DNA from 3 places in the Flectobacillus major DSM 103 genome. Region 3 is predicted to be linked to each of the others. Evidence: riboswitches for the same ligand, from Rfam matches in the RefSeq annotation. Region 3 holds a riboswitch; each other region holds the start of a gene.

Region 1 (4,742 bases), 2.9 Mb from region 3:
TGAGAAAAGGTAAACCCTGTACATAGCATTGTACCAAGCCTTGCCAATCTCTCGACAATGGCCCTCCTGTACGGAGGTCTGTTCCGCCTCCTATCCAAACCGTTAAATCGGCCAATAGCCAGTGGCTCAACGATGCCACAATAGCAGCTACCAATACATTTTTGAAGGTTACTTTTTGAATAATCCATGAGCCCAAAAATACAATCAATGCAAAAATGCCATAAATCCAATACCACCCACTGTACATTACACCGTATTTTCCTTCAAAAATAAAATTATTAATTACCAAGTCCGAAATAAGTAGTGTAAGTATGGGAAACAAAAATGCTTTCCACTTTTGTGAAAAATACGCTCCTCCAAATAAGCCCATTGCCCCAATCGGCGTAAAGTTGCTTAAAGGATGAATACATGACGAGTTGATAAGCCGCATAGAAGCTACCATAACGATAATAGCTAGTAAAACAGACATTTTTGGATTTAATTGCGATTTTTGCATGGTTGTATCTTTATTTTTAATAACAAAATGGATTTTAAAAACTCCCTTTGCTTGCACAAAGGGAGTCGAAAAAGTATCGTTGTGTGCCACACCTTTTACTTTTTCTGATAGGAATAGAGGTAAAAACAAGTATTATTTTTATGTTGTTAACAACTCAATAGGTTTCGAGGCAAACAGCAAGGGCAATACTTTATTTTCTTTAGTTTTCATAGCAACTGGTATGTTAGAACTGATACGAAGCTCCAATCATAAAGTTGCGGCGGCGTGTGTTATAGCCTGGAATATCGTAATATTCCTTATTGGTAATATTTTTTATATCTAAAAACACTTTCAAACTATTGTTGAAGCGGTATTCTTGGTAAACATCTACAGTGGTATACGAGCCTAAGGTTACAGCAGCGTCGTCGTAAGGCCCACTAGCGGCTTTACTAACTGAACGAACAGATGCCTGTGCCGACCAGCTTTTCAAGATTTGATACGATAGCGATGCGTTGAATGAGTGCTTCGGACGACGGAACAAATTAGCATAAGTAGTATCTTTACCTGAAGTCATTCTTGCCAAAACCTTTCCATCTACATACGTATAATTGGCTATAAGAGTAGCTTTTCCAATTGAGTACTGTCCGTCAACCTCCAAGCCATGGTCTTTTTGTTCGTTGAAATTCACATATCGTCCCCAAGGGTCTTGATTGATAGAAATATAGGCAATGACATCTTTTACTTTTCTGTCAAAATACACCACTCTGACATTTCCACGATGGTCGCTGGTAAAAAACTGCGAACCAAATTCTATCGTTTTACCTACTTCTGGTTTCAAGTCGGGCGTACCATAAGGCGAAAACAATTGGTACAAAGAAGGGGCTTTGAAGCTAGATGAATACGTACCAAACACCTTGAGCTGATTAGCTACTAAAATGTATGGGTTGATATTATAAGTAAAGTTATCGCCATAAATAGAGTGATTATTGTAACGACCGCCAAGCTCTGCCCCAAAAATGCCTAGGTTTTTGAACGTCAATGAAGAATAGCCACTAAATAATTTGATTTTGGCCGTTGAAGAATTAATTGCAGGGCTTTCGTAAGGGCCATAAGCACTGATAGACAAATACGTTTGGTCGGTATTTTGCCAACGGTTTTCGGCTCCTACCAACAATTCTACATGGTTGTTAAGTCCAAAATTGGCATACGCTTCTAGCAATTGAGCATTACCCTTATAAAAACCATCCGAGAATTTATTAAAAGCATCTTTTTCTACATGAACAGAATCGTCGAGATACTTTCTTTCAGTAGTATTTTGGTTATAGTTTACAGTAAGCTTTCCTTTGCCCAACTCATACACCAAACCACCGCCCCACAATACGTTTTTGCTTGTAAATGTATAATCTTTTTCGTCTTTAAAAGCCCCTGCATCTAAGTCTGTTTTATAACGATTAAATGCCCCATTAAGCTTTAAAGTGAGTTTTTGAGTAAGTTGTTGCTCTACAAAAGCATTGAAATTATGCTGATTGATTCCATCACGGTCATAACCAGTAACTCCTGTAGGTTCTTTGGCAGCCGAAAAGCCCTTAGAAGTCAAATAGCCATATTGTACCGAATAGTTGGTTTTGTTGGCATGACCACTCAAGCCTACATTTCCTTTGTAGGTGTCGTAGCTTCCGCCTGCTACAGCAATATTGGCTTTAATTGGCTGAGTTTGTTGTTTGTGGGTAATAATATTGATAACCCCAGCAATAGCATCCGAACCGTACAAGGTTGATTGGCCACCTTTAAGGATTTCGATACGCTCAACTTGGTCGAGAGGAATAAGGTTGATGTCAAAAGCATTTGACGAGCTAGAAGGATCGTAAATAGGCGTTCCGTTCAACAAAATAAGGGTATAACCACTTCCTGCACCTCTTAGATAAATATCTTGGTTTGTTCCTAAATTATTTTGCGAACCAATTACGGTTAGGCCAACCTGCTGGTTGAGCAACTCACCGATGGTTTTGCCACTACTTTTTTGAATAATCTCAGGCGAAATAATAGTAACTACTTTACCTGTTTGCGACTGCTTTTGTGGGTATTTGCTAGTGGTTACTACCACTTCATCCAATAAGCTAGCGGGTTTTTCTTGTTGAGCCCAAGCCTGAGAAGCCTGCAAACCCAAAAGGACTAATGTACTGTTTTTGAAAAATTTTGACTGAATAAACATGAGAAATGGGAAATTCCATTTTTCTATTTTACCCGAAAAAAATCATTCTTTCGACCAAACGATTGGGATATTTGCTCCAAAACAGCCCCTAAAGGCATATTGTTAGCCCAAACCAATCCCTTCTGTCGGGAACTGAATTTATTGCGTTGTATCACTACGAAGTGATGATTTGTAAAAAAGAAAAAGTGAAACTAAATATGCGAACGCTCAACCTTTGCTCATCCTCCGTAAGCTCAAATCAAGAATGGTTTTGGCAGGTCTCCTGACTTCACTCGTCAAACCCGAACCTTCCCGAAAACGCTTCAGTGGTTATGAGGGATGAGTTGACAATAATGAGTGTTACAGTTGCGGGGACAGTTCTGGTTTTGCACCAGATTCCCTATTAAGCTTTGAGGTTTATCATGAAATAAACATAAAGCACCAGAAACTGTCGCAAAAGTACAAATGAATTATCACAAAAAAAAATAGCGTACACCTTTATAGGTTACGCTATCCAAACTACACCAAATATTATTATGATAACCACAAAGGTGGTTCTGTAAAGTCTTGTTTCAATTCGACAAAAGCACTTTAATAATGCAAATTTGAGTATAAATAGTTAGATATAAAATAAGTATTTATACTCAAAATCGTGTTTAAATAGCTATTTTTATTATTTGGTATTGGTTCTTAATGAGCACATTAAATTCAATTGTAAAGTAGTACTTCTCCAGGTTATTTTGCTGCTACAGGATTATTTATTAGCCCTGCCAGACACAGATGCTGATAAGCTTTTCAAATTATTCTCCTATATTTATCCTTTTGAATACCGATTGATAGGTTAGCATAATTTTATCTGAATAAATTATTTTCACCCTACTTGAAATTCTTTTAAAAATGTCCAATTTTCTTAGAAAAAACCAACTTTTAACCCTTTTTATTTTTGCTATTTTTGCTGTACCGCTCAAAGCCCAGTATGTTAGCAAAGTAACCGACCCCGTAGAATGGATTAACCCGCTGATGGGTACTGCATCAAAGCCAAGCCTTTCCACTGGAAATACCTACCCTGCAATTGCCTTGCCTTGGGGTATGAACTTTTGGATGCCACAAACTGGCAAAATGGGCGATGGATGGGCCTATACTTATGATGCCGACAAAATCAGGGGCTTTAAGCAAACGCATCAGCCTAGCCCGTGGATAAACGACTACGGCCAGTTTGCAATTATGCCTATTACAGGTAAAATTCGTTTTCAAGAAGACGAACGTGCTAGCTGGTTTTCGCACAAAGCAGAAGTATCAAAACCCTACTACTACAGCGTGTATTTGGCCGACCACGATGTTACTACCGAAATAGCCCCTACCGAGCGTGCGGCTTCGATGCGATTTACGTTTCCCAAATCTGATAGCTCGTATGTGGTTATCGATGCCCTCGACAAGGGTTCTTTTATCAAGATTATTCCTGAAAAAAATACTATTATTGGCTATACTACCAAAAATAGTGGAGGCGTACCCGATAATTTCAAAAACTATTTTATTATCCAATTTGACAAATCTTTTAGTTTTAAAGCCGTTTGGAAACCCAAAGAACTGTTGTCCAATACACTTACACTCAGCGACAACCACGTTGGGGCGGTTATTGGTTTTAAAACTAAATCTGGCGAAAAAGTACATGCTCGTATAGCTTCGTCGTTTATTAGTGCCGAACAAGCTGAACGTAATTTGCAGGAAATTGGCAACGACTCGTTCGATACCGTTAAGCAAAAAGCCAAAGATATTTGGAATAAAGCCCTTAGCCGTATGCTGGTAGAAGGCGGTAGCGTAGACCAAACCCGTACATTTTATTCGTGTTTGTACCGTACAATGCTTTTTCCTAGAAAATTCCATGAAATAGATGCCCAAGGAAAAGTAGTTCACTATAGCCCTTATAATGGAAAAATTTTGCCAGGCTATATGTTTACCGACAATGGTTTTTGGGATACTTTCCGGGCAGTATTTCCTTTCTTCAACCTGATGCACCCTACCCTAAATTCACAAATTATGGAAGGCTTGGCCAATGCTTACAAAGAAAGTGGCTTT
Region 2 (4,742 bases), 2.8 Mb from region 3:
GAAATTTCTCCTTTTTTATACCTTGCCCTTAACTGTCTAACATCGGCTGTTTGAGGAAACGAGCCAATCGTGGTAGTTGGAAACAAAGGTAAATTCAAGGTTTTTAATTGTATAGCCTGACGTTCGGCAAAGCTTTTTTCACGACTAAAATCGGCTTTCTGTACTGAGGCCACTCGCTGTTTTACGGCTGGGCGGTGAATCAAGGCCGACACTTTCCTACTTTCTACAGCTTGCTGATTTTCAAGCAATTGATTGGTGTATTCGGCAAAAGTTGATGCTCCTGACAATTTGCTTAATACCACTACCTCCGAAAGTTTTTGTTTGGCAAAAGCCATCCAGTTTTTGATTTCTAGACTCAAAACAGCTTCGTTTTTCTCTAAATCTAAATCACAAGGGCTATGCAATAACGAGCAAGAAGGAGCTAACAATACACGGTTTTCGCCCAATACTGTAACGGCATTTTCGATAAATCTGAGTGATTTTGTAAAATCATTTTTCCAGATATTTCGACCATCTACCAGACCTAACGATAAAAATTTTTCGGAAGCCACAAATGAATCAATAGCCAGAATATCAGACAATTGTGAAGGACAACGCACCAAGTCCAAATGAATACAATCAACAGGCAAGGCCACTGTTGTATGGATATTTTCGCCAGAACATTCAAAATATGTAGCAAGTAATATCTTTAAATGAGGTAATGCCTTACGGATTTTCTGATAAGCAACTTCAAAAGCCTCTCTTTCTTTTTGGGTCAAATCCATCACTAAAAATGGCTCGTCGAGCTGTACCCAAGTAGCCCCTCGGCTTTCTAGATCTTGTAAAATATCAATATAAACAGGCAAAAGCTGATCTAATAAATCTATTCGGCTAAAGCCTTCCTCTTTTTCTTTTCCAAGCAAAAGGTACGATACAGGCCCTACCAAAACAGGCTTGGTAAGAATACCCAACTGTTTGGCTTCTTCAAACTCAATAATAGCCTTTTCAGAATAGCGGTAAAACTTTTGATTTTTAACAAATTCGGGAACAATATAGTGGTAATTGGTATCAAACCACTTTGTCATTTCAGAAGCTACAATATCAACGCCCTCTTTTTGTACGCCACGAGCCATAGCAAAATAAATATCGAGTTCCTTACTCGATATTCCATCAATCAATACATGATAGCGTTCGGGAATCGCCCCTAACATCAGCGAAGTGTCCAAAACGTGGTCGTACAACGAAAAATCATTGCTTGGAATCAATTCGATACCAGCATTTTGCTGAATTTTCCAATTTTGTGTTCTTATTTGACGACTTACCAATGCTAATTCTTCTTTGGTAATAGTGCCAGCCCAGTATTGTTCAGAGGCACGTTTTAATTCTCTTTTGCTACCAATACGAGGATAGCCAAGGTTGTGAGTAATCATGTTGTAAAATGTTTAGAAATGAACAAAAACATTTTAGCACACGCCAATTCCTTCACCTAGTTTAATTGAAAGCCAGATTTTACTTACTTATTGGGCAAAAGCCTACCAGCCAAGCCTGAAGCGTGGTTATGGCATTCCGATAAAATAAGAAAAACCAATGCGTGTCCAATACTCTGTTCGTGAGAGTTTTGTCATTGAGAATATTAGCAAGTCTCCTGACTTATAACATCGTAACGCTCCTTCTCATTCTGAATAGAACAATGGATTCTTGCATACGATTTGTTCATGGCTGAACGGTTAATTACAGTAGCACGTCTGTTCGTGATTTTCACACGATTCCTTTTTCAATCAAAGCTGCCTTTGATACTAATATTCCGATTGATGTGTACCAAAAGGATACGACAAAGTTAGAAGAGTATAAAATACAATTTATATATATTCTGGTTTTTGTGTCAATTTTAGATATTTATACAAAAAAATAATTGATTAATAGATATTTTATCTTTACAAATACCATAAAATCCAAATTTTATAGAAAAACCATTTAGATAATACAACAAAAAACCGCCTCGAAAATACATTCGAGACGGCATTTTGAATATCTATCAGTTTGAAACTTTGGTGAATTAAGAGTTGATTTTTCCTCTCAATGCACGTGGGATATCGATAGTTGCCACTGGGTTTGAAGGGTTGTTCAAGATAGAAACACCTTCTACTTTCAATTTAGAAACTTTGATAGTTTGTCCCAAGTCTAAACCAGTGATGTCAGCTTCAACAAAATCAGGAATGTTTTCAGCAAGACCTTTCAAAGTTACTTTACGCAATTTTTGAACCATTTTACCCCCTTTTTGAACACCAGGAGCATTTCCGATTACTTTTACAGGAACATCGATTTTGATAGGCTTACCATCAACGATTTCCAAGAAATCTACGTTCAAAATACTTTCATTTACTGGGTGGAACTGAGCATCTTGCAAGATAGCACGACGGATTTCGCCTTCAATGTTCAATTCAACTTCCGCTACTTCGGGTGTGTAAATCAAGTCACGGAACAAAATCAATGGTACAGCAAAGTGTACTTGGTCTTTTCCACCATACAATACGCAAGGAGCTAAAGCTTCGTTACGCAAATCTTTTGCCGACTTAGTACCAAGGGTTTCTCTTCTGAAACCTACAATTTCAATCTTTCTCATTTGAGTGATATTATGTTACTAGCCTTTCACATGATAGCTATCTTCTAGTAACCGGTTAAAATAAATTTGCACCTCAGAATATTCTTAGTGCTTTATGAATAATGAACTGATAGACTCATGGTCACGGATTCTTCCGATGGCTTTGGCAAATAATTCAGCCACAGAAAGTACCTTAATTTTGTCGCATTCTTGTTGCAACGGAATAGTATTAGTTACTACTAATTCGGTTAATACCGAGTTGCTGATATTATCGTAGGCTTTTCCAGAAAGCACTGGGTGCGTTACGATAGCTCTTACAGATTTTGCACCTTTGTCCATAATTAACTGAGCAGCTTTACACATAGTTCCACCGGTATCAATTAAGTCATCGACCAACACTACATCTGCACCTGTTACATCACCAATCAATTGCATTGAAGCAACTTCGTTGGCACGTTTACGGTGTTTATCGCAAATTACCATATCGGCATTGAACGACTTGGCAACGTTACGAGTACGAACCACCCCACCCACATCGGGCGAAGCAAACAAAAGGTTTTGTAAACCTAGCGACTTCAAATAAGGAACAAAGATAGCTGTTCCTTCCAAATGGTCAACTGGAAAGTCGAAGAATCCTTGGATTTGTCCAGCGTGTAAATCAAGTGTCATAAGGCGGTCAGCACCTGCAGCAGTCAACAAATTGGCAATCAATTTGGCACCGATACCTACTCTTGGCTTGTCTTTGCGGTCTTGGCGAGAATACCCAAAATAAGGAATCACAACCGTAACATAGTGTGCCGAAGCACGACGAGCTGCGTCAATCATCAACAACAATTCCAACAGGTTATCGGCAGGTGGGAATGTTGACTGAATCAAGAAAACATCGCATCCTCTGATTGATTCATCAAAGCTCGGTGACATTTCACCGTCTGAAAATTTTTGTACTGTAGTTGAGCCTAATTCTTTTCCAAAATACTTTGCAATTTCTTTAGCTAAATATTCAGAAGAAGACCCTGAGAAAATTTTAACTTGATTTATGGAAGCCATTTTTATTGTGAGGAAAGAGTTATGCCCTAAGAAAAAAGTGCCTCTCCAAGCGAAAAAATCATCTTTAATCTTGGTATCATTTCTCTGTCGCCCGATTTAAAATTTTCCGCAAAAGTACGAAATTTACGCCATATTCTATACTCTTTTGCCAAGAGTTTTTTAAATTTTCCCAACAAAAATTCATTGACAAGCCAAAATCCAATGCTCTATCTCTAAATCCTGTATTATATTACCTAAAACAAGGACTTTTACAACAAAATAGCTGACAACTGATTATCAAGATTTAAGAATATATAAAAAGTTTTGGATTGTGAGATAGGGATAAAAGGCGTTACGCTCAATCATTCTGGCATCACAGATCCAAGATCTAACATATTCTGCTCTCGATTTCATCAAACTGAGTATTTGTCAAAACTAAAATTACTACTCAATAACTTGCGAGTACGGTCTTTTTTCCACTGCTCTATGTCATTATTGGCAACGGTTTCGACCACCCTTCTTTCGTCGATACTACCCAATGATGCTACCGAATAAATACCCGATTCGGCGGCTACCTGAGCAATAGCTTTTTGTAAAACAGCCAATGACCCCGACAAACCTCTGTTGACACACAAGTCTACTCGCAAGGCAATACCTCCTTCCGAATACAGAACTCTATTGAGCGAAACCCCCTGCCCCAGCACAGCAACGCTTGTGCTATCGGCCAAGGCTTTATTCATATATTCTTCTTGAGCAATTTGGATTTGGGCACGAATCATTTCACGTTCAAAACCCGATGCAATAAATACTCCTGTAAGCTGTAAATTATTGGCTACTTCTCGGTACGCTTCATCGCCTTGCTTTTGCCCATAACCCGTATTGACGGTAAATAAAGGTGTTCCATAAGTAGAAACATCTAACCCAAATTGCCCAAATGACTGATAGAATGCACTTTGGTTATTGTTTTTGAAGCGTTGCAACACTCGTGTCAGCATAGAGCCACTTGCTACTGCTCCTGTAAATTGAATAAACCCAAATGAAAAAATAGCTTTATCATAACTATTGACGGCATCGAAACTACCTTCGTTTTTGCCAATAAAATGTAAAATATCGGCATAAAAAGGGCGTGGACAAA
Region 3 (4,742 bases):
GAAATAGTTTCTGTTAAGGCGAATAAAGATTTTCTTGAAAAACATGAAGATTATCGAACATTTACAGTAGTTCAAAACACTTCTTCTGTGGCTACATTGCCCAATGCTTCAATGATTGAAGATGAAATAGAAAAGCAAATGAAGCTAAGAGGTTATATAGAATCTACCCAAAATGCAGATGTTTTGATAGCCTACTCAGTGTTCGATAAGAATATCAAACTACCAGAAGTTACAAAAGTGTACAATGGTTTGTTGCAATCAGCAGAAAGTTCAGAACTGCATCGTCGAAAGCTTAGAAATGGAATTATTATTATTAATTTAATTGACCAAAATACACAAAAAACCTTTTGGACAGGCTATGCCTCGGAGGTTTTTAAAGGCAGAAAATTAGAGGATAAAACCTTAAAAAATATTACCAGAGCAATTTTTAACAATTATACCGTAAGGGCTCATCAATATGTGGCTTTACGTAATTAGTACCAGTTTTTACTCAACTAAATCTCGCATAACTATTTAACTTTGAAGCTCTGATAACCCCAACCATCCGTTGGGGTTTTTTTTGGCATTTATAATAGCTGTTTTTCTACCATGTATTTCTCCAAAGAAATATCTACCAAATGACTTATCGAGTTAAGTTCATCAAGAAGATTTTTAAGAAATTTTTGATGAGCCTCAGACTGGCTATTGAAAGGCTTATGAGCTAAAGCTCGCTGAATTTGCTGCCATTTTGGTACAAATTTGTGAAGCTCTTCATTGAAATAAACCTTCGCAAACTGCTCAAAAATATACTGCTCAGCTACTTCATTAGGATGAATCATATCGGCTTTATAAAAACGATAATCACGCAAATCGTCCATCATTATTTCGTAAGAAGGGAAATATTCAACATTAGGGTAGTCGGTACTCAAGTAATGACAGGCTGTTCGGAGGATAGATTTTGATAGTTGATTTTCGGGAATACCGTCTTTGGTATGTCGAACAGGCGACACCGTAATGATAATCTTTAGATCAGGATTGATAGCCAATAACTGTTGGTTAAGCTCGGCAAAACCTTTACAGATACTCTTGACACTAAGGAGGTCTTTTTCAAATAATGAGGCTGGCATTTTGTGGCAGTTGGCCACATACGTCGGGTATGTCAACATTTTGTAAACAAACGATGTACCAAAAGTAATCAACAGGTAGTCGTACTGAGCTAAGGATTGATGGCTCAAAAAAGTATTTAGTTGGGTGCGTAGTTCTTCTTGTGTAGAACCAAAAAACTGCGAATGAAAGTCATAATGAAACCAAGTTTGCGAATGCTGGACAAATAACCGCTCGTCGGCCTGTGTGTATTGCTTATTGAGTAATTTGAAAATAGACATAGGATTGAACAAAGTACCAAAAGGATTGACCTGTGTCTGTATTTTGTAATGGCTCAATTGATTTCCAACGACTTCGGCAAAACACGAGCCGATTGTTAGCACACGCGACTGCAATGAAAGTTGATTGGCCGATTTCTTGAGCTTGATATTGGTTCTGAATTCCATGATTGTGTTTGATAATTGAGCTACAAATATAGATACTTAGCAAATAGACCTGCATGGATGTTAGTGTTTGCTTATTCAAATTAATTACCTTTGTATTAGATTAAGGTGCTTTATGCTTCATTGCTACGAAGTTTCAAAGCTTAATAGGGAATTAGGTGCAAAACCTGGACTGTCCCCGCAACTGTAAGTTTCATACAAAAGTCGAATTCATTCCTCATTGCCACTGCCAAATTTGTAGGCGGGAAGGCTGGAAATCGATGAAATAAGTCAGGAGACCTACCTTGGTCTATTCTTGGGATGATTTACGGTGGATGAATCCTGTCCGAGCGTTCGCTTTTCTTTTCATTTTTCACAAAATACTTTTGTTTCTGGAGTATACCTATGTATTAATTCCAACAAAAACATGTGAAAAGCAATATAATCATTCAATGTTTAAATTTTTAGGTGTTCTTTCTTGTATTTTTTGTTTTGTATCGGCAGCAATAGCCCAAGAACAAGCCAATCAAAACCTCGACGAAGTAATAGTTACAGCCAATAAGGTATCTCAAAAACAGATACAAACAGGGAAGGTATTGACAGTAATTAGTAAGGAGATATTGGAAAGAAATAGCGGTAAAACCCTCACCGAATTACTTAATCAGCAAGGGGGCTTGCAGGTGGTTGGCTCGCAGCAGAGCTTGGGTTCAAATCAAGAAATTAGCATACGAGGAATGAGTAATGGGTATGCTCTTGTTTTGATAGATGGCGTACCCCTCAACGACCCTTCGACTATTGGCAACTATTTTGATTTGAATTTGGTATCAATCGACCAAATAGAGCGAATCGAAATCCTAAAAGGAGGGCAGTCTACTTTGTATGGCTCGGATGCTGTGGCGGGGGTAGTCAATATTATTCGCAAAAAAAATACCGATAAAAGTTATGCCGTTGGGGCTAATCTGACAGCAGGGAGTTTTGGAACTTGGAAAGGGGCTTTGAGTATCGACGGTGCATTGTCAAAAAAACTAGATTATTCGGTCAACTATACCAAGTTATATTCAAAGGGATTTTCGCAAGCTTCTACCAAAACGGGCGAAAATACCAATGAAAAAGATAGCTTTAATCAGGATGCTTTTAGGGTACAGTCTAATCAAAAATGGACAGAACAATTTAGCTCAAAAATATATTATACCCATGAAACCTATCGTGCCGACATCGACAATGGGTCATTTAGCGACGACAAAGATTTTGTGGCCACCAGCAAAAGTGACCAGTTAGGAATTGGAGCTATTTATGCTTTAAAATCCCTAACATGGTATTTTAATACACATCTCAATACCATCAAAAGAAGCTATATCAACGACTCTAGCTTTGTAGCTCCCGATGCTTTTGACAAATATTCGAAAAGTATTTACCAAGCCAAAACCAATTTTTTTGAATTATATACCTCGTTGAACCTCACGAAAAAAGCCAATTTGTTGATTGGTACAGATTACCGCCGACAAAATATGAATGAAAGCTATTTTTCGGTAAGTGAATATGGGCCTTACCAGCAACCCGAACTATCTGATGATTTGGCTAAAATCAATATCTGGAGTGCCTATTCGTCGTTATCACTAACCCAATTAGGGATTTTTGGGGCCGAAATAGGAGGGCGTTATAACAAACATTCATTGTATGGTACTAATTTTACCTATACTATCAATCCATATATTCTACTAAATCAGCAAGTAAAAGTACTAACCAATATTTCGTCGAGCTTCAAAGCTCCAACGCTTTACCAACTGTATTCTCCTTATGGTAACTTGGATTTAAAACCCGAAAAGTCGACAACATTGGAAGCTGGTGTACAGCTATTTAGCAAAGACCAAAAAAGTTATATCAGAGCGGTTTATTTTAATACCAAAGTAAACGATGTGATTATTTTTCAATCTATCAATGTTGACCCTTATGGACAGTATATTAATTTTAATCAACAATCGAGCCGTGGCTTAGAATTAGATGCCAAGGCACAATGGCGAAAATGGAGCTTGTCGGCCAATTATACACATCAAATAGGCGAATTAACAACTCGATTGGCTTCGGGCAAAGATACAACATACCAAAACCTAATTCGTAGACCCAACAATGCAATGAATATTGTGTTGGGGCATCAGCTTTCTTCTAAGTTAGTTATCAACGCTACGGTTCGAATGATTGGCAAACGAAAAGATAACTATTATGACAACGATGTATTTAAGGTTGTGAGCCTAGATTTGAAAGCCTACCATCTACTCGACCTTTATGCCGAATATAAATTTGATAAAAATTGGAAAATCTTTGCCGATGTCAGAAATGTATTTGACACAAGCTTTGTAGAAGTTACAGGCTACCAATCCCGAAAATTCAATGCTACAGTAGGGCTGAGTATCAACCTGAGTAAATGAGTGGGTTGATTGAACGTCAAATCGATATGATACAGAAAAGAGTGTGTAGATTATGAATACTTGCCAATTCTTATTAAACTTGTTTTATAAATATTATAGATAGTGAGTCTTTAAAATCAAAAATATGCCTTGCTATCTACATACTTACTTGTTAATAAAAATATTAGTATGATGAATTTAATATGTTCTTGGTCGGGTGGAAAAGACTCGTGCTTTGCCCTAATGCAAATGCCCACCAAGCCAAAGGTATTGCTCAATACACTCAATGAACGAGGCGACAGGTCTAGATCGCATGGGTTATCTAAAGAAATACTAATGGCTCAGGCAAGAGCAATCGGATGTGATATAGCCTTTATCGAAACAACTTGGGACGAATACACAGCCAAGTATATCCATCAGTTACAGCAACTTACCAAACAATATAATTTGACCGATGCTGTTTTTGGCGATATTGACTTGGAGTCCCATAGAGCTTGGGAAGAAATGGTTTGTAATGAAGCCAATATTCAGGGCCACTTGCCACTATGGCAACAAGACCGTAAAGAATTGGTATTTAAAATGATAGATTCGGGGCTAAAAGCCATTATTGTTTCTTGTAATGCCCAATTGGGATCTTGCTTTTTGGGAAAAACTCTTAACGAACAAACCCTGCTCGAACTAGAAAGAAAAGGAGTAGATGTTTGTGGCGAAAATGGCGAGTTTCATACCCTTGTGTTAGACTGTCCATTATTTCAGCAAACCATAAACGTAGAGCCCGTAAAACTACTTAGTCATAACAATTATCACTTTTTAGAGTTACAACTGTTAGATG

What was found. A riboswitch is a leader RNA that binds a small molecule or an ion and turns the genes downstream of it on or off. The one in region 3 is predicted to bind cobalamin.
Region 1: linked by a shared signal. The riboswitch ahead of FLEMA_RS0108560 (TonB-dependent receptor plug domain-containing protein) and the one ahead of FLEMA_RS73550 (TonB-dependent receptor plug domain-containing protein) in region 3 are both predicted to bind cobalamin.
Region 2: linked by a shared signal. The riboswitch ahead of metE (5-methyltetrahydropteroyltriglutamate--homocysteine S-methyltransferase) and the one ahead of FLEMA_RS73550 (TonB-dependent receptor plug domain-containing protein) in region 3 are both predicted to bind cobalamin.

What each region holds. Positions count from the first base shown of each region.
Region 1 covers NZ_KE386491.1:1,636,386-1,641,127, reverse strand. The annotation lists gene FLEMA_RS0108565 (DUF6580 family putative transport protein) at 1-496, opposite strand, end outside; gene FLEMA_RS0108560 (TonB-dependent receptor plug domain-containing protein) at 720-2,687, opposite strand; cobalamin riboswitch at 2,923-3,127, opposite strand; gene FLEMA_RS0108550 (GH92 family glycosyl hydrolase) at 3,564-4,742, shown strand, end outside.
Region 2 covers NZ_KE386491.1:1,769,504-1,774,245, reverse strand. The annotation lists gene metE (5-methyltetrahydropteroyltriglutamate--homocysteine S-methyltransferase) at 1-1,409, opposite strand, end outside; cobalamin riboswitch at 1,598-1,795, opposite strand; gene FLEMA_RS0109275 (50S ribosomal protein L25/general stress protein Ctc) at 2,036-2,602, opposite strand; gene FLEMA_RS0109270 (ribose-phosphate pyrophosphokinase) at 2,687-3,628, opposite strand; gene FLEMA_RS68055 (LysM peptidoglycan-binding domain-containing protein) at 4,021-4,742, opposite strand, start outside.
Region 3 covers NZ_KE386491.1:4,522,138-4,526,879, forward strand. The annotation lists gene FLEMA_RS73545 (DUF4136 domain-containing protein) at 1-477, shown strand, start outside; gene FLEMA_RS0150605 (GSCFA domain-containing protein) at 567-1,529, opposite strand; cobalamin riboswitch at 1,616-1,827, shown strand; gene FLEMA_RS73550 (TonB-dependent receptor plug domain-containing protein) at 1,958-3,931, shown strand; gene FLEMA_RS73555 (Dph6-related ATP pyrophosphatase) at 4,100-4,742, shown strand, end outside; gene FLEMA_RS77375 (cysteine-rich CWC family protein) at 4,740-4,742, shown strand, end outside.